Regions from separate parts of the Pseudoalteromonas sp. BSi20439 genome, predicted to be linked through region 2. Evidence: predicted binding sites of a transcription regulator. Region 2 holds the regulator's gene; the other holds the start of a gene.
The links. The regulator LexA, encoded in region 2, represses DNA repair genes until DNA is damaged. The targets are predictions, from matches to a motif close to TACTGTATNNNNATACAGTA.

Region 1 (5,971 bases), on a different contig from region 2:
ATCAACAAATAAAAACGCAAAAATAACACTTAGCATAGACAGTTCAAAAGCAGCACTAAAATCAAGTTGCATGAACGTCGGCATTATTGAAGGTGGCATTGCAACAACACCATGATATTCAACTAATCCCATAGACACTGCAATCGCGGTGACAAGCAAAATACTAATAAGCACGCCACTTTTAAAGTCGCGATAAAGTAATGCCGCAATAACAAAAAAACTAAAAATAGCTAATAACGGACCCGGTGACGTTATATCACCTAGCTGCACAAGTGTTGCAGGGCTAGATACAATAATACCAGCACTTTTAAGCGCGATAAGTGCCAAGAATGCACCAATACCGGTTGCTATTGCTTGTTTAAGTACCAGAGGGATTGCATTAATAATCCATTCACGCACCTTAAATAAGCTTAATATTAAAAATATACAGCCTGACATAAATACCGCGCCCAGCGCTGCTTGCCAGCTATAGCCCATACCTAACACAACGCCATAGGTAAAAAATGCATTTAATCCCATACCCGGTGCCAATGCCAGTGGATAATTGGCCCACAAACCCATAATAAAACACCCTATTGCAGCAGCAATACAGGTGGCAACAAATGCGGCACCTTGGTCCATACCGGCTTCTGCAAGCATAGCTGGGTTAACGAATACGATATAAACCATCGTAATAAATGTAGTCATACCGGCAATACATTCACGGCGAACCGAAGAATCATTTGCACGGATTTTAAATAAGGCTTCGAGCATAATAAACTTGTGGTTGTAAAAAGTGGCGAGATTTTAGCATAAAAATAACTTTTTACAGGACATTTTACCTTGCTATATACTAAACTAGCTAAGTGATTAAAATAACAAACGAAGTAGCATGATCAAAACGACACCAAGTGGCCAAGACTTAGAGCAACAATTAGACAACATTCTTTCTTTTGTAACGCAACCAAGCGATGCAAACCTCCCTGCGAGCTCTAAAAGCACCGATCAAGACACATTAAATAAAGCCCTTTATTACCTTAAAAATGAACAAGGCGCTTTAGCCGCAAAATGGATGCGTTTAGCAGCAATGGCAGGAAACTATCGTGCACAGTTTTACTTAGGGCTGTTTTTTATTAAAGGGCAAGGCGTACCACAAAGCGTATTTCATGGGGCTGCGTGGCTTAGCTTAGCTAGTAGCCAAGGATATGAGCCAGCAATAGAAGCAATGAGCGATATACGTAAGCATATTAGCACTAAACGACTTAAAGACGCCCAATGTTATGCTGCCAGCTTATATGAACAAATTCATCAGTTACAATTTTCACATTTGATCCCTATAAGTCACGAAAAATAATTTTACTCCCTTGTAACTCATTTCATCTATAAATTAATTAAGCGTTTATATGCTAAATGCAACAACGCTTAATTTTTTAAAAGTACTGTATATCCCCTGTATTTCAGCTTAGTCGTAGATTAAAAAACTAACACCAAAAGCGCTCACCCACTAAATACCTAATCAATTGTTATATATAACTTATTTGTTTTTAAATAATTAAATTTTCATGCTCAGCTGAATAACTGTACAAAAAATAGCAAAAAACACTTGCACCAAACAACTGTATAAACTACTGTATGCATGTACTGTATAAAAACCCAGTGAGTGAGACGATTATGTTACAGCCTATTACCGTAAGAACAGTTAAGAGCTACCAACAAGATGACCAATCAGATTGTGTTAACGTTGTTCAAATTGAAGATGAAATTTCAGCAACGTTTGAATTATTAAAAGTATTACACCAATACAATAGTTTAAATGCATGGACACTTTTAATTGCACCAGACCATGTGCCTAGCAAAGCGCTGCTTGATTCATGCTCAATTGATACCAGTAAATTACTGGTTATACGTCAAAAGCACTTAGTTAATTTAGAGTATGTTTTAAGCTCTGCACTTCATAATGGTAATTTTGCCGCGGTGATCACCTGGACTGACATAATAAATAATCAGCAGCTATCTCAGTTATCATTAAACCTGAGCCATACACGCACTAAGCTATATTGCTTTAGCAAAAAAAGCGCTCAAGCTGAGATTTCACTAACGCAATAAGCTTGGTAAACTAGCGTTTTAATACACAGTACATTTATTATGACCTCTAACGCCCTACTATGTTTTTGTAGCAGTCAGCAACTTTATGCTGATTGCTGTGAACCTTTTCATTTAAAAACCAAACAGCCACAAACACCAGAGCAACTTATGCGTGCTCGCTACAGTGCTTATGCTGTTAAAAATGCAGTTTTTGTTCGTGACAGTTACGCAAAAGAAAAACAAGCTGAAAACTCAATATCAGAAATTAAAGACTTTGCAACTAGCTGCCGCTTTGTAAACTTAACCGTATTAGATTCTGGCTATGATGAAGATACAGGGTTTGTAAAGTTTAAAGCTCATTACTTTTATCAAGATCTATATTGCGAGTTGGCAGAGCATTCAAAGTTTATTAAAGAAGATGAACAGTGGCGATACCTTGATGGTGAGATTACACCGGTTGCCGATATTAAAGTAAAACGCAATGATACTTGCCCTTGCGGAAGTAATAAAAAGTATAAAAAGTGTCATAGTGTATAAGTAAAAACCACAAAAAATGGGCCACTTGGCCCATTTTCAAAAACTACACAAAACGCAATTTAGCGTTTTATTCGTCATCAGCTTCATCGAAGTCTTGACGCTGCGCAGGTCTTGCTAAAATCTCTAAGTAAAAAGAGGTTAAACCTTGCTTTTCAATTTCACTGATGTGATTGTTAATTTCAGCAACGTGAACTACTTGGGCTTCTTCAGCCGTGTTACCAAACTTACAATCGAATGCCCAGTAGTCGGCATCAACAGGTAAAGTTTTATTACGTTCTCTTTTCAAATATTTTTTCACTTCATGCTTTGCAGCATCAACCATACGAGGGTATTTGATTTTCTCATGATTCAGCGTGAATGTTTTCTTCATTACGTTCCTAATTACCTTGGTTTAATGATAATGGCATTCAATGTCATACCATTTGCGCCATTATAGCAATTGCATTTAAATTTTGGATGCTTTTTTTATATTAAATCAGTTATTAAAATAAAGCACCTGTAAAACCACTCGTTACTTACTAATATAAACACAGTTTATTACAATCTAATGGCGCTTAAAAACAGCATTCAATGTAATTTAATTAGGCACTAAACAAATGTAGTGGCTGGTGGAGGGCTTCATTTTGTAAATCATCATAAAATGCTGCGGCATCCATTTGCACATTTGAGAGCGGCATATCAGTGTTTTTAATTCGCCGACGGACTGCTAGTTCACAGTTATCAATTACGTTAAGCGGGATATGATTTTTATCATCTCGAATATTTAACGGCTCAGGCTTTAAACACTGGGTTAATTTTATATCACTCATCCCTACAGCGCTTCCCATTTTTGCTAAAAGTTCCGTGTTATTTTTGCCAATTAACATATTAAAACTCTCAGGCGCTAATGGCTGCTTTGGACCCGCACCAAATTGTTTGCGCAGGGTCTCTTCATCGGCTTGATAACCACTTGAATCAATTTTAGGTAAGTGAAACTCACTAAAATCAAGCGCATCATGAGATAGCATTGCTAATAAAAGAGCAAATTCACCCCGACGGCTTTCATGCACACTTTTATTGAGTCGTGTTTTTAATTGACTCTCTGTGATTAACAAATCACCAACCTGCATAGACTTTAGCCTATTTAACTAATTAATAAGTATTTATCGGCTAAATTTGAATTTTCTTTAGCTTTTTTCTTTACTTAAATAAGAAGTTTGCTATTATCTGCCGCGTTGCATTGGAGGGGTTCCCGAGCGGCCAAAGGGATCAGACTGTAAATCTGACGGCTCAGCCTTCGCTGGTTCGAATCCAGCTCCCTCCACCACTTTTCTTAGGCTAAGTTAAGTGGGGCCAAATGCAATAAAAATTAGTGTGGAGGGGTTCCCGAGCGGCCAAAGGGATCAGACTGTAAATCTGACGGCTCAGCCTTCGCTGGTTCGAATCCAGCTCCCTCCACCACTTCTCTTCTTTACCTCGTTTATTTTTCTTACTATTCAAAAACCCATTGTAAACTCATGCCATGCTTATTTAGCCAAGCGCTTGCTTTTTTGTATTCTGAATAAAATAATCCTACACGATGCCAAAATTGAGCACTGTGATTTAAATACTTTAAATGCGCTAACTCATGCACAATTACATAGTCAATTACCCAGGTGGGTGCGCCTGCAAGGTGTAAATTAAAGGTAAGCTCACGCCTGCGGTTACAACTGCCCCAGCGACGCTTATACGATTGAATACGAATATTACTCGGTAGCTTTTCACCCATCAGCTGACAATAGTAGTTTACTCGCATTTCAATATAACTTTCTAACTTCTCATGCAAAAACTGCTCTAGCAAACCTTGATACATTTGCGTTCGATACTTCACACGTGAAGAAATACTCAGTAACAGCGTTTGGCTTTCATTGTGCTGCTGCCATTGAGTGCGTGCTGCATTTTCAAATTGCACATTTACAGCTTCATTAAATAATTTAATGCTATGGGTTTTGAGTGGAAACTGTCGTGTATCGGCTTGAGTTTGTTGCTTATGTAGCTGAGCATCAATCCAGCCCTGTTTACTCAACAGCCATTCATTTATTTGTGTTTTCGTTACAAAATGGGGCGCATACACCGTAAGTTCTCGCTGTGCGACTTTGATCGCTACTGTTTTTCTTCGTTTACTTCGCTTTAAAGTGTAATCCAACAATGAATGCTGCCTAGTTATAATTAAAGACTGGGCTTTATTTTACCTTGTACCATAACGGCTGATCTATAAATAATCCCTACTAAATGCCATTTTAATAACAATGCATTTAGTAATGCTCAATAAATAGTAAGTTTAAAGCTTAAAACACTTACGTTACTGTTGTAACTTAGAGCTCAATACCTTGTGATTATTGTTGTGTTTATATTAGACTGGGTTTAAGAGTTATTATGTGAATGATTGATGCTATCTAATTTTTTTATAAACCAACCAGATCCAAGTCTAATTATTAATGGTGTATACGACCCAAGTTTAGTGACACTATCTATACTCACAGCAATTTTTGCAGCCTACTTTTCCCTGCACGTTATCGATTTAGCAAATAATACTCACTTTAAGTCTTATCGTAAGCTAGCCAATTTAACTGCAGCTTTAGTGCTTGCTGGGGGGGTATGGAGCATGCATTTTATTGCTATGCTCGCGTTTTCTTTGTGCACTACAATTAAATACGATCCCACACTCACTTTTGTGTCGTTTATACCGGCTTTACTGGCGTGTACCATTGCTTTTTCTTGTTTGAAAACATATAGCACCCACCCTCGTATTATCAATTTAATTCTAAGCTCACTTTTATTTGGCGCGGGTGTTGGCACCATGCATTACAGTGGTATGGCCGCAATGCAATTAAGTCCGTTACTTCGTTATGATCCAATATGGTTTAGCGCTTCAATTGTTGTGGCAGTGCTGCTGTCTTTCATCAGCCTCTATGTACGTTTTCATTTACCTGCACACTTTAAAAAATTAACGCCGGTGCATAATCGTATTATTTGTGCGCTTATTCTGGGGTTTGCCGTGGCTGGCATGCACTATATGGGCATGGCCGCTGCGCGATTTATTGCAACCACTCCGATAATTAACGAGCAAACAAATCGCACTTAACCTTTATCGCTATTAGTGTGTCGTTTGCCACGCTTTTATTAACAGCGGTGGTTGTGATCATCAATGGCATGATCCGCTACAGAATGCTATTAGGGAAAAAATCTGCTGAAGAGTCTCGTCTTGATGCTATCTTATCAACCGCCATTGATGGCATTGTCACTATCAATATTAAAGGTACCATTTTAAGCTTTAATAAGGCCGCAGAAACGATTTTTGGCTGGAAAGATAATGAGGTCATTGGCCTAAATGTAAAAATATTGATGGCTG
Region 2 (13,276 bases):
GGTTTGTAAGGTGTTGAGTGTATCAGCGGTAATGCCGTCAAACGCATCAGCGTTTAGGCTATCAAAGGTCAGAATACCAAGCAGCGAATCTTTATCGTAAAGCGGTAAACCTAAGCAGGCATGCACTGGAATATCACCGGTTTTAGCTAGTAGTAAGCCGTCATATGGGTCTGGAAGCGGGCAGTCATGTGCAAATTGCAGTGTCAAGCGGTGATTACAAATAGCATCAAGACGAGGATGCTCTGCAATATTAAAACGCCTGCCTAAGCTATCAGGCATTAAACCTTTAATCGCTAAAGGCTTTAATTGCTCGCCTTGGCGAATTAACAAGGCGCTAGCATCACTTGGAATAACACGTTCAACCGTGGCTAAAAGTTGCTCGAAACTGTGCGCATGTAAGGTGCTTTGTGCAAGCTCTAAGGCAACTTGAGTCAGGTTGAGTTGTTGGTTCATGTCAAAATGACCTATTAGTGTATTTTATTGGTTTTTATAGTAGGTCATTAAGACTCTTTTTGTAAAGTGAAATTAAATAATGCATTGAATTTAAAGTGTTTATTTAATTGGCATGGTCTGTGTAATGACAAAATAACGAAAGCAGTTATTGGGGTTGTTATGGGCAGTACTTTCTTAGAGCATGTTAATTATTCAGTGGAGTCTAATTCTCTGTATTACCGTTTGCTATCTCATGCAAATAAGGTGCTATGTATTAGCGTATTTGGGGTGTTGATTACGCTGTTAATAAGTTATCCCTATGCAGGCTATTTTTCGATACCGGTACAAATTTTTGCACACATTAGCACGATTGTCCTCGCGGCTATTGTCAAAGTGAGTTACGTACTGCGCTGTGTGGCGCAGCACGGGCTGGGGCAGGAGGTGCGCTAATGAAGCCCATAAACTTAGCCGAACCTATGCCAGCGCAGGTCGCATTTCATCAGGTATCACAATGGTCATTATGGATGTTGGCATTTAGACCCTTTTTTTTAGCTGGTGGATCACTAGCGTGTTTGTCTGTGGGTTATTGGTTACTTATTTTAAGTGGCGATGCACAGTGGTATTTAGTTATGCCTGCTAATTTGTGGCATGCACATGAAATGTTATTTGGTTTTGCGGGCGTGGTTGTGGCTGGCTTTTTACTTACTGCAGCACAAACATGGACCGGTGTTGCAAGTATTAATGGTAAACCATTGATGTGGCTTAGCTTAGTGTGGCTTAGTGCACGGCTTAGTTTTTTTGTAGTGATACCTAGCATTGCCCAGTTTAATGTTTATGCGGTACTGATTTTACAAGTTGTTTGGTGGCTCTCGGTAATCATAGTGTTAGCCAACATGCTGATAAAGGCGAGCAGTAAACGCAACTACTTGTTTTTATTTATTCTTTCATTTTTATGTACGCTCAATATGCTGTACTTAATATTGCTGCTAAAAAACCAAATGCAGCTAGCGCTGGCGATGGTTGATACCGCAGTACTGGTTATAAGCTTGTTGGTGGGAGTTGTGGCTGGGCGTGTATTACCTTTTTTTACCGCCAAAGGGCTGGGCTTATCTAAGCAGGTACGCACACCAAACATAGATAAAGCTATTTTATACTTATCGGTATTGGCGATAGCATTATTTTTTATTAGCAAATTATTTTTTACTGTAATTAACCCGGCACTAGTTGTGATGAGTGCAGCGTTTTTGCATTTAGTGCGCAGTGTTTGCTGGTGGAATAAGCAAGTGCTAAAAGTCCCATTATTATGGTCGTTACACTTTGCCTATTTAGCCTTAGGTATAGGTTTAATGTTAGTGGCAATCAGTTTTTATAGCAGTGCAATACTGTTTAAAGACGCACTGCATTTTATCACTATTGGTGGTATCGGCATGATGATTTTAGCCATGATGATACGAGTATCACTGGGGCATACCGGTCGCTCACTTACTATTCCGCGTTTTATGAACCTTGCGTTTGCATTGGTGTTTAGTGCTGCAATTATTCGTGCTTTTCTCCCGCCTTTTATTGGGCCACACCTAGCTTGGCAGCTTAGCGCTGTGCTTTGGTTACTGGCTTTTTTATTATTTTTAATTCACTGCACACCTATATTAACGCGGCGTCGTGTTGATGGGCGTCGTGGTTAGTTCACCCATAGGAAACCAAAATGTTATCTGAAAAAACTATTAAGATTGTAAAAAGTACAGTTCCATTGCTTGCAGAAGCGGGCACAGTCGTCACCGATCATTTTTATAAGCGCATGTTTAGCCATAACCCGGAACTTAAACATATTTTTAATATGACTAATCAAGAAACGGGTCGTCAGCAATTTGCATTATTTAATGCCTTGGCTGCATATGCGCAAAATATTGATAATTTAGCCGTGTTAAAAGAGGCATTAGCAAGAATTAACCATAAGCATACCAGCTTGAATATTTTACCCGAGCATTACCCTATTGTAGGGGCGCATTTGATCGGCACACTTAAAGAGCTTATTCCTGATCAGTTTACAGCTGATGTTGAATACGCATGGCGAGAAGCTTATAACCTATTGGCTGATATTTGTATTACCGAAGAAGCAGCGTTGTATGCACACAGTAAAAATAATCAGGGTGGCTGGGTAGGTACACGGAAGTTTGAAATTACTCATAAACATGTTGAGTCTGAATTTGTAACCAGCTTTATCCTCACACCTGTAGACGGTAAAGCTGTTATTTCCCACAAGCCAGGACAATATCTTGGCATTAAAGTTAAGCCTGAGGGGGCAGAATATGAAGAGATCCGCCAGTATTCTATTTCGCAAAAGAGCAATGCTAAAAACTATCGTATTAGCGTTAAAAAAGAGTGCCAACCACAGCCTGGCGTGGTGTCTAACTATTTACACTCACTAGAGCAGGGCGCACTAGTAGAGCTATACCCACCAGCAGGTGATTTCTTTTTGAAAGATGCAACAAGCCCCGTTGTGCTTATTTCTGCAGGTGTTGGCCAAACCCCAATGATGGCTATGCTGCAAACGCTATTGAGCGACAATACTAATCAAGCGATTAGTTACTTACACGCGTGTGAAAATAGCCTTGAGTATTCATTTAAAGACTACCTAGCTCAGCAAACGGCTATGTATCCACAACTAAAAACCTTAACCTGGTTTAATCAAGGTGGTGGGGGATGTGATTACACAGGGCTTATGGATTTATCTGTGCTTGAGGCATCACTGCCTATTAGTGAGGGTGTATTTTATTTGTGTGGACCAGCTTCGTTCATGGCTTATGTAAAAGGCCAACTACTTGATTTAGGTGTACAGAGCTCGAATATTCATTACGAAATATTTGGACCACACCAAGCATTATAAACATAAGTTTACAGCTTTTTACTGTCGGTGTTTGCGGCATAAGCTTGTTGTTGCCACGCATTAAACAGCTTTTGTTGTTTATTTGATATTTTTAAACCATAAGTTTTTTGCATGTAAGCGTATGCATCGGCAATACGTTTACGTGCATAAACCGGCGGTTCAATAACGCGTTGTTTAAAATTAACCTTAACCTCACAGCGACCATATTGATTAGCATTTTGGGCTAACATGCCAAAGCGATAGTTTGAACGATCAGCGTTAATTTCACCGATTGCGGGAGCTAAATTGTTAATATCAGCTTCCATCATGCGAAACTTTGCACTTACTTTACGGCAATTTTTGCGTCCACCATTTTGCCAGCATTGTAACTGATGACCAAACTCCCAAGCGGGTACAATATGTTCCCATTCTATTCGTAGAGCGCGTTGATTCACGTTACCTGAGCGGGTAAATGTGTTGCGTGGCACATAACCACAATGGGTTGCATCGGGTACTAACTTTTTGCCTTTACGTTTTATGTCGCAACCACAATAGATACTTTTTGCATCCGTTGGTAAGGTTTTAATTAAGTGTTTTTTAGCACTGGAAAAACGAGTAAATTGCTCAGCATTTAGATTAAAGCTGACAACGCAAAGCAATAACGCAAAAATAAAATGCGGCATATCCTATCACTTTAGTGAACTACAGGAGCCGCGATTTTAGAGTGAATAACCTAAATGGTAAATCAGTTTTAAACCGAATCCACTTAAAAACTCAGGATAGCTGACGTTTTCTTGTTCTGAATCGGATGTTTTGCAGTAATAAAATAAAACCAGTAAAGCTAAAAAACACACTGCTGGCAGCAAAACTAATAAGTAACGGGTTGTTAAAATCCTCGCGCTCATCGTAATCCATAATATGTAGCATCCAAAAGAAGTCAAACACTCGCCAAATATTACTGCGAACTGTAATGAACTCGCCGTTATCAGCATTAAAATATAAGCTGGTGCTAAGCATATCGTTAAAATTAACCTGCCAAATATTTTCTTTAAACCCGGCTTCTCTAAAACTGGTTGCCAGCTTTTTTGTGCTTATAACGTTTGCTTTAATTAAAAGGTGAGCCTGGGCATTAGCGATGATTTGTGCCTTGCTTGGTGGTGGGAGTGGGTTGCCGGTTACACCATTAAAACTATAGATTTTACTTGCTGTAGTTACCGTAATTACTGGGGTATTTAAAAAGTGACTATAATTAATTTGTTGGGGTTGTGGTGTATTTGCAATAATTTTATCAAGTGAGGCTGTGTAATCGGCTTGGCTGAAAGGGTTTTCTAGTTGGCGGTTTGCAAGGTGTTTACCGTGTACTTTTTCAAGTGGCATGGCGCTCATAAATAAACCGCCAAGCAGCCATGCAAAAATTTGTATTACTAAAAAGTAGCCTAGCCATTTATGCAGCTTACGGGCTGTTTTAAAAATGCGTTTGTTCATTCGCTTACTCATTATTATTATTTTTTGTGCAAGGCACCTAATGGAGCTAGCTGCCATTAGGTTAATAGCTGTATTAACCGTTACTTTAATACTTGCAGCTTAATAAAGGAATTAAATAAATTATAAGCTGTTGATTTGGTATAAATGCAAAATTAGGTTAAAGTTTGCGGTGAAATTTAAGTGGGGTAACACAACTGTATGTCGGAAATTCAATTTTTAAATGTAGATCTAGAGCTTGAGTCAAAGCAAGATATTAGCGTATTAGTTGCTGATTTAAAAAAGGTCGCAACCATTTTACATTATGATAAAGACGAATACCGCCAACTGGCACGCATCGAAGTAGCTGGTGAAATAACCACACCCGATAAAGCAATTAATCATTTGTGTGAGTTAATCGAGTCGTGTTCACGCAATGCATTAAAGCAATGGTTAAGCTGTTCTCGCAGAACGTTTGATATGGGGTTTGAGTCGGGTACGTCGCCAAAATGTTTCAATCAGGCCTTGCATGCAGATACCTTGTTACGCATATCTGCAATTGGCGCAGGCATAGAAGTTACTATTTACCCTCTGGAAAAGTAATTTAACCTTTTCGCTCGACTACGGCTGCGGTCATTCTTGATACGCAGCAAAGCTCATTGCGGCTATTGGTTATTTTAATATCCCAAACCGAGCTGCGTTTACCTATATGATAAGCCCTTGCGGTAGCGGTTAATGTGCCGTTGCGTGACGCTTTTAAGTGGCTTGCGCTGATCTCTTGCCCAACACAATAAAATCGACTGAAATCAACCACAAAGTTAGCGGCATAACTTGCTACTGTTTCAGCAAGCACGACATTGGCACCACCATGCACTATACCCATTGGATTATGGTGCTCAGGTATGGCTGGCATAGTGGCGACTAAGTAGTCATCACCAATTTCACTGATTTCAATTCCCATGGTCTTCATGAGCGTGCCTTGGCCAGTGATCCCTTGATCTAATTGCTTACAAAACTCTAATGTAATTGGTTGGTGCCAAATACTCATGCTAGCTCCTTGGATAAGTAATTGAGAATTAATATGATAATGCGCTGCTAATAATTACATTTATTATTGCGGTTTTAAAGCATCTTATTGTTTAGCCATCATGACTTATAAGGTATTAATTTATATTTGCGATTTTTAAATAACTGTATATACTCACAGTTAATTGTACTGTATGGAAAACCAGTTGTATGCGACCATTAACAAAACGCCAAGCGCAAATACTCGAACTTATCAAAGTGTTTATTAAAGACACTGGTATGCCTCCTACACGTGCCGAAATTGCACAAACACTGGGTTTTAAAAGTGCAAATGCTGCAGAAGAACACTTAAAAGCACTGGCTAAAAAAGGTGTAATTAAAATGAAGCCGGGTGCGAGTCGCGGCATTCAGCTTGTTGAAGAAGAAGAGCCAGAGCAATTAGGCTTGCCTTTAATTGGTCGGGTTGCTGCGGGTGAGCCAATATTGGCGCAACAGCATGTTGAAAGCCACTGTAAAATTGACCCTTTAATGTTTAAACCTGCGGCCGATTTTTTACTGCGTGTTAACGGCATGAGTATGAAAGATATTGGTATTATGGATGGCGACTTACTCGCTGTACATAAAACTCAAGTGGCTGAAAATGGTCAGGTTATTGTTGCTCGAGTGGATGATGATGTTACGGTTAAACGCCTAGAAAAAGCCGGCAGAAAAGTATTACTGCATGCTGAAAATGACGAGTTTTCGGCCATTGAAGTCGACTTGGAAAATGAATCTTTCAATATTGAAGGCTTAGCGGTAGGTGTTATTCGTAACGCTGACTGGATGTGATAGTTAAGCATAACTAGCGCTTAATATTAATTAGGCGCTGATTTTACTTGTATTATTTTTTATGGTGCTGCTTGTTAATCGCTTTTGTTATTGTAAATAACATCGCTAAATACTTATATATAAATAAATTTATCCTAATTATTTTTAAATCATAAAATTTTATATTTTTTCCGCTGTTATTCAAGCTACCCCTTACCACCCCTGACTCTTAGGTTAACTAACTCATTAGTGACTACTTTTTTGCTGCACTTTTTTAAGTAACCCCTTGTTTATTTTTCATACTCACCTTGCTTATTGTTTATTTTTTAACTAGTTATTAAAGAGCTGGAATAAAAATAACTCACAGCGTAGTCGTTTTGAGCACACACATTTAATAACTCCAGCACCCTTATAAAAAATAAAAATAACGAATGGGCGTTTAAGTAGTATGTCCCTTCGCTTTGCGTCAGCAATAGCATCAAAGGAGCCGTCACATGGGTAAGCTGAGTTCTTCCTTGTGGCTTATATTGTTAGTTTTTTCGCAAAATGTGCTTGCTAATAGCCAATATAATATGCGTAAAGGCGTAACTGATATAAGTAATAATGTATACCAACTACACATGACTATATTTTTAATATGTTGTGTGATTGGGGTGATCGTGTTTGCCATTATGTTTTGGGCACTCATTCATCATCGCAAATCTAAAGGGGCTGTCCCTGCCCAGTTTCATGAAAGCACCAAAGTAGAAATACTCTGGACTGCTATTCCTTTTGTCATATTAATTGTTATGGCCATTCCTGCGACTAAAACCCTAATTGCCATGGAGGATGCCAGCAAAGCTGATATCACCATAAAAATTACTGGCTCACAATGGAAATGGCATTACGAATATATGGGGGAGGACGTTGAGTTTTATTCTATGTTAGCGACTCCTCAAAATGAAATAACGAATCTTGCCGATAAAAACCCGAACTATTTACTTGAAGTAGATAAGCCGCTGGTGCTACCGATTAATCAAAAAGTACGTTTTTTAATGACCTCAGATGATGTGATTCATTCATGGTGGGTGCCTGATTTTGCTGTTAAAAAAGATGCAAATCCTGGGTTTATCAATGAAACATGGACCAATATTAATGAAGTAGGTACTTACCGCGGGCAGTGTGCAGAGCTGTGTGGTAAAGATCATGGTTTTATGCCTGTTGTGGTAGAAGCAAAAACAGAAGAAGACTTCAAAACGTGGTTGGCAGAAGCTAAACAAGCTAAACAAAAAGCGGCCGCCGAAAGTGCGGCGCTACTTGACCAAGTAGTACCAAAAGAAGAGTTAATGGCACTGGGTGAGCAAGTTTATATGGCGAGCTGTGCTGCGTGTCACCAGCCTACAGGTTTAGGCCTGCCAGGGGTTTTTCCTGCACTTAAAGGCAGTCCAATAGTGGTAGGTGATATTAAAGGTCACATCGATATTTTACTTTATGGTAAGCCTGGTACAGCGATGCAGTCCTTTGCCAAGCAATTATCTATTAAGCAGATAGCAGCCGTTATTACTTATAAACGCAACGCATGGGGTAATGACACCGGAGAGGTAATTCAACCAAGCGAAATACAAGCGGCATTGGATGCTGATGGGGAGGCTAAATAATGAGTAGCATTGCAGAACAACCTAATACCAATGAGGCTCATCATGCCCATCAACCCGCTACTGGCTTTAAACGCTGGTTATTTACAACCAACCATAAAGACATAGGCAGCTTATATTTAATTTTTTCACTCACGATGTTTTTAATTGGTGGAGCAATGGCCATGGTGATCCGTGCTGAGCTATTTCAGCCGGGTTTACAGTTAGTTGATCCACACTTTTTTAACCAAATGACCACAGTACATGGGCTGATCATGGTATTTGGTGCAGTAATGCCTGCATTTACCGGCTTGGCAAACTGGATGATCCCGCTAATGATTGGTGCGCCAGATATGGCATTACCGAGAATGAACAACTGGAGTTTTTGGATTTTACCGTTTGCGTTTTTGATTTTGTTAGCGTCACTGTTTATGCCTGGTGGCGGTCCTGCATTTGGGTGGACCTTTTACGCTCCGCTTTCCACCACTTATAGTAACGACAACACAGCAATGTTTGTGTTTGCGGTGCATATAATGGGTATTAGTTCGATTATGGGAGCCATTAATGTGGTGGTAACCATAGTGAATATGCGCGCCCCTGGAATGACGTGGATGAAGCTACCGTTATTTGTGTGGACATGGCTGATCACGGCTTTTTTACTTATTGCAGTAATGCCGGTACTTGCTGGTGCAGTTACTATGGTACTCACTGATAAATACTTCGCGACCAGCTTCTTTGACGCCGCTGGTGGTGGCGATCCGGTAATGTTCCAGCATATATTTTGGTTTTTTGGTCATCCTGAAGTTTATATTATGATTTTGCCTGCCTTTGGCATTATCTCTACGATTGTTCCTACTTTTTCACGTAAAAAACTATTTGGTTACGCCTCTATGGTGTACGCCACTTCCTCGATTGCCTTGTTGAGCTTTATCGTGTGGGCACATCATATGTTTACCACTGGTATGCCCGTGGCGGGTGAGTTGTTTTTTATGTACGCGACTATGTTGATATCGGTACCTACCGGCGTAAAAGTCTTTAACTGGGTAGCAACTATGTGGCGTGGCTCTATTAGCTTTGAAGTGCCCATGCTGTTTAGTATCGCATTTATTGTGCTGTTTACTTTAGGTGGTTTTTCGGGATTGATGCTGGCTATTACGCCTGCTGATTTTCAATACCACGATACTTACTTTGTGGTTGCACACTTTCATTATGTACTCGTAACGGGCGCGGTATTTTCTATTATGGCAGGGGCTTATTATTGGCTGCCAAAATGGACCGGAAATATGTTCAATATTACCTTGGCAAAATGGCATTTTTGGTTGTCTTTGGTAAGTGTAAATGTGCTGTTTTTCCCAATGCATTTTGTGGGATTAGCCGGTATGCCACGTCGAATTCCAGATTATGCACTGCAGTTTGCTGACTTTAACGCCATTATTAGTATAGGTGGGTTTGCCTTTGGTTTATCGCAATTACTGTTTGTTGTCGTTGTGTATAAATGTGCAAAAGGGGGCGATAAAGTGCCTGCAAAAGTTTGGGATGGAGCTGAAGGGCTTGAATGGGAAGTTGATTCACCAGCGCCTTACCATACGTTCTCAACGCCGCCGGATATTAAATAATGAGTCATCTACCGTTATTAAAAAAGCTGGTGGTTATTTGCATTGCAATGTTTGCTTTTGCATTTGCCATGGTGCCTTTATATGACGTGTTTTGCGATATAACGGGGCTTAATGGTAAGCCCTCGTTAGAGCAAGCACAGCAAAGTACCTTGATTACTGAGAATAGAGAAGTCAGCGTTAGTTTTACCACGCATGCCCAAAGTGGTGCGCCTTTTGAGGTTAAATCTAAAGAATACAGTGTAGATGTAAAACCAGGGGCCATGCGTGAGGTTATGTTTAGCGCTAAAAACAACAGTAATGAAGACAAAGTGATGCAGGCTATCCCCTCGGTAGCACCGGGTAAAGCAGCTAAATATTTACACAAAATAGCGTGTTTTTGCTTTGACCAGCAACCTTTGAAGGCTGGCGAGGAGTTAGAGTTTAAATTACTTTTTTATGTTGATACTGAGTTACCCAGTGATGTGGAGGAGTTAACTCTGTCTTATACCGTATTTGATATTAGCGAGAAGTTAGTAGCCAGTAATAACTAGCTTATAAAACTAGTGAAAAACTAGGAGCAAATGAAATGAATCAAAAATATGAACATTATTATGTACCTGATCAAAGCCCATGGCCAATAGTTGGCGCAGTGGCGCTATTTTTTATCGCGGTAGGGGCAGCCTTAACAGTTATGGATATGGGTAAAGAGGGAGGCAGCGGTATTTACATACTGTATGTGGGTATTGCCGTATTGCTTTATATGCTGTTTAGCTGGTTTAAAAATGTGATTGAAGAGTCGCATCAAGGTTTATATTCTGCCCAAATGGATCGTTCATTCAGGCAAGGTATGAGCTGGTTTATTTTTTCAGAAGTCATGTTTTTTATGGCCTTTTTTGGCGCCCTTTTTTATGCTCGCATGTTCTCTGTACCTTGGCTTGGAGGCGCCGATAACAACGCCATGACTAACGAAGTGTTATGGCCTACCTTTGAGGCTGTGTGGCCGTTGTTAAATACCCCTGGAGGCACCACGACGCAAGCAATGGGCTGGCAAGGGTTACCACTTATAAATACCCTTATTTTATTAGCCTCGTCAGTGACTCTGCATTTTGCTCATGTGGCGATGGAAAATAACAAGCGCACGCCACTTAAGGTGTTTTTAGGCGTAACTATTTTATTGGGAGTATGTTTTTTAGGACTCCAAGTAGAAGAATATATTTATGCTTATAACGACCTTAATTTAACCCTTGATGCAGGAATTTACGGTAATACCTTCTTTTTGTTAACCGGTTTTCACGGTATGCATGTCACCTTAGGTACCATTATTTTATTAATCGTTTTCCTACGGATTTTAAAAGGCCACTTTACAAAAAATAAGCACTTCGCGTTTCAAGCTGCGGCGTGGTACTGGCATTTTGTTGATGTTGTTTGGCTATGTTTGTTTGTTTTTGTATATGTACTGTAGTGGGCAAAGGTGATTGATTTGCCGTAATTAAACCTAGCTTTAGTGCGGCAATTACCATCAGTAATACCACAACAGAAAATAACACTCGACGCCCTAAAAAGTGAGACATGGGGCGTCCATTGGTTTTTCCCGACACCATAATAAATAAAGCACGAAATAAATTAAACAATATAAATAATAACAGTAGAACAATAATAATTTTAATAATCACTGGATTTACCCTTATGCAGTTAGTTGTATTTAACAAACAAAAGCTTAGCTCAATAATCACAGTTTGCCTGGTTGTTATTGTGGTATTAGTTTGCGTGCGTTTAGGGTTTTGGCAATTACAGCGCGCAGATCAAAAGCAACAGCAGCTTAATGCCATTGAAAATATACAACAGCAAGGGGTTATGAGCTGGGCACAGTTGCAACAACTGCCAAAAGAGTGGAATAAAACCGGGGTATTAGTTTCGTTGAGTGGTTATTTTGATACCAATAATTATTGGCTGCTCGATAACCAAATTTATAATGGTCAGGTTGGTTACGACTTACTGGCATTATTAAAATTACCTGATGATTCGCGCTTTTTATTAGTTAATTTAGGCTGGGTAAAAGCAGGCAGTTCAAGAGAAATCCTACCAAACGTGACAATACCTAGTGGTAAATTTTCGTTAACGGCACAAATTAAAGAAGATAACTTAAGTGGCTTTACCTTAGCTAATAGTAATACTCAATCAGATTTAGCTAAACGAATTCAAATCATTGATCTGCAAGCTCTCAGTAGCCAATCCCAGCGACCTTTAGTGGATTATATGGCCTATCGCCAAGGCGGTGAAGATGAGATTGCGGCCCCCCATTATGAAGCTGTTGTGATGAGTCCAGAAAAACATTATGCCTACTCAGTACAGTGGTTTTTAATTGCGATTGCCTGTGTGGTAGTTGCTATTTTTGCAAGCAAGAAGAGGATAGATAATGAAAAATAAACCCCTGTTGCTCTTTGTTGTATGCTGCGCTATCCCTTTAGTGCTGGCTTACAGCGCGTTAAAACTTGATTGGCTACCTACAGCAATTACTAATCATGGCGAATTTTTAGAGCGTGAAATTAAGCTAGACAATTGGCAGCAGCATAATCCAAAACAATGGACTATTGCTTTAAATTATTCAGCACAATGCGAAGAGCCTTGCTCGGAGCAGCTCGCTGCTTTAGATAATTTATATGTTGCCCTTGGCAAAAACCAACACAAAGTAGATATGGCAATAATTGGTGAACCCGAAGCAGCGAAGCCGCATTGGCATATGATTGCTGAACAACAACAATTAAAACCCGCGAGTTTATATTTAATCGACCATATGGGACTGATTGTGCTGGAATATCCATTTAATCCTCAACCACAAGAAAACCGTTTGATACAAAAGGGATTATTGAAAGATCTAAAAAAATTACTTAATTACTCTCGTTCAAGCTAAGTAGAGGCTGCTATGTATAAAAACTATAAAAATTTGGTATTAGCAACGAGTTTATTCGCATTAGTTGTGGTAGCTCTAGGCGCATATACGCGGTTAAGTGACGCAGGGCTTGGTTGCCCCGATTGGCCTGGTTGTTATGGCTTTTTAACCGTACCAAAACATGAAGCTGAGATTGCGCATGCGATTCAAAGCTACCCCGATATGATATTTGAAACAGCAAAGGCATGGAAAGAAATGATTCATCGCTATTTTGCTGGCACGCTCGGAGTATTAATTTTAGTGTTGTTTATTTTGGCTTTTGTAAAACGCCAGTATCCAACTACGCCTGTAAAATTACCGATGCTACTGCTTTTGCTTGTTATTTTTCAGGCCGCGCTTGGCATGTGGACGGTGACTATGAACCTGCAGCCGCTTATTGTGATGGGGCATTTACTCGGAGGGTTTAGTATTTTGGCGTTATTAACGTTGTTGTACTTACGGCTGACTAGCGAGCCAATTACGGGGGGGGACGCAGGTGCAAAACCCCACTTTAAACTAAGCTTGGTGGCGCTCACGGTACTTATTTTAC

Region 1: a site for LexA is predicted at 1,606-1,625, ahead of P20439_RS07840 (SulA-like leucine-rich domain-containing protein). Genes of this name have one in related genera too.

Annotation. Positions count from the first base shown of each region.
Region 1 covers NZ_BADW01000085.1:184-6,154, reverse strand. Annotated here, with positions in the region: gene P20439_RS07850 (NCS2 family permease) at 1-753, opposite strand, end outside; gene P20439_RS07845 (tetratricopeptide repeat protein) at 872-1,333, shown strand; gene P20439_RS07840 (SulA-like leucine-rich domain-containing protein) at 1,651-2,085, shown strand; gene P20439_RS07835 (YchJ family protein) at 2,125-2,601, shown strand; gene P20439_RS07830 (DUF6172 family protein) at 2,669-2,971, opposite strand; gene P20439_RS07825 (VC2046/SO_2500 family protein) at 3,183-3,710, opposite strand; tRNA gene P20439_RS07820 (tRNA-Tyr) at 3,823-3,907, shown strand; tRNA gene P20439_RS07815 (tRNA-Tyr) at 3,957-4,041, shown strand; gene P20439_RS07810 (M48 family metallopeptidase) at 4,073-4,765, opposite strand; partial or broken gene P20439_RS19140 (MHYT domain-containing protein) at 5,009-5,971, shown strand, end outside.
Region 2 covers NZ_BADW01000073.1:19,361-32,636, reverse strand. Annotated here, with positions in the region: gene norR (nitric oxide reductase transcriptional regulator NorR) at 1-453, opposite strand, end outside; gene P20439_RS06985 (NnrS family protein) at 882-2,114, shown strand; gene hmpA (NO-inducible flavohemoprotein) at 2,135-3,316, shown strand; gene P20439_RS06975 (endonuclease) at 3,325-3,978, opposite strand; gene P20439_RS06970 (hypothetical protein) at 4,070-4,780, opposite strand; gene P20439_RS06965 (hypothetical protein) at 4,979-5,359, shown strand; gene P20439_RS06960 (PaaI family thioesterase) at 5,361-5,804, opposite strand; gene lexA (transcriptional repressor LexA) at 5,993-6,610, shown strand; gene coxB (cytochrome c oxidase subunit II) at 7,084-8,226, shown strand; gene ctaD (cytochrome c oxidase subunit I) at 8,226-9,818, shown strand; gene P20439_RS06940 (cytochrome c oxidase assembly protein) at 9,818-10,348, shown strand; gene P20439_RS06935 (cytochrome c oxidase subunit 3) at 10,384-11,259, shown strand; gene P20439_RS18175 (DUF2909 domain-containing protein) at 11,159-11,470, opposite strand; gene P20439_RS06930 (SURF1 family protein) at 11,484-12,224, shown strand; gene P20439_RS06925 (hypothetical protein) at 12,214-12,708, shown strand; gene P20439_RS06920 (heme A synthase) at 12,721-13,276, shown strand, end outside.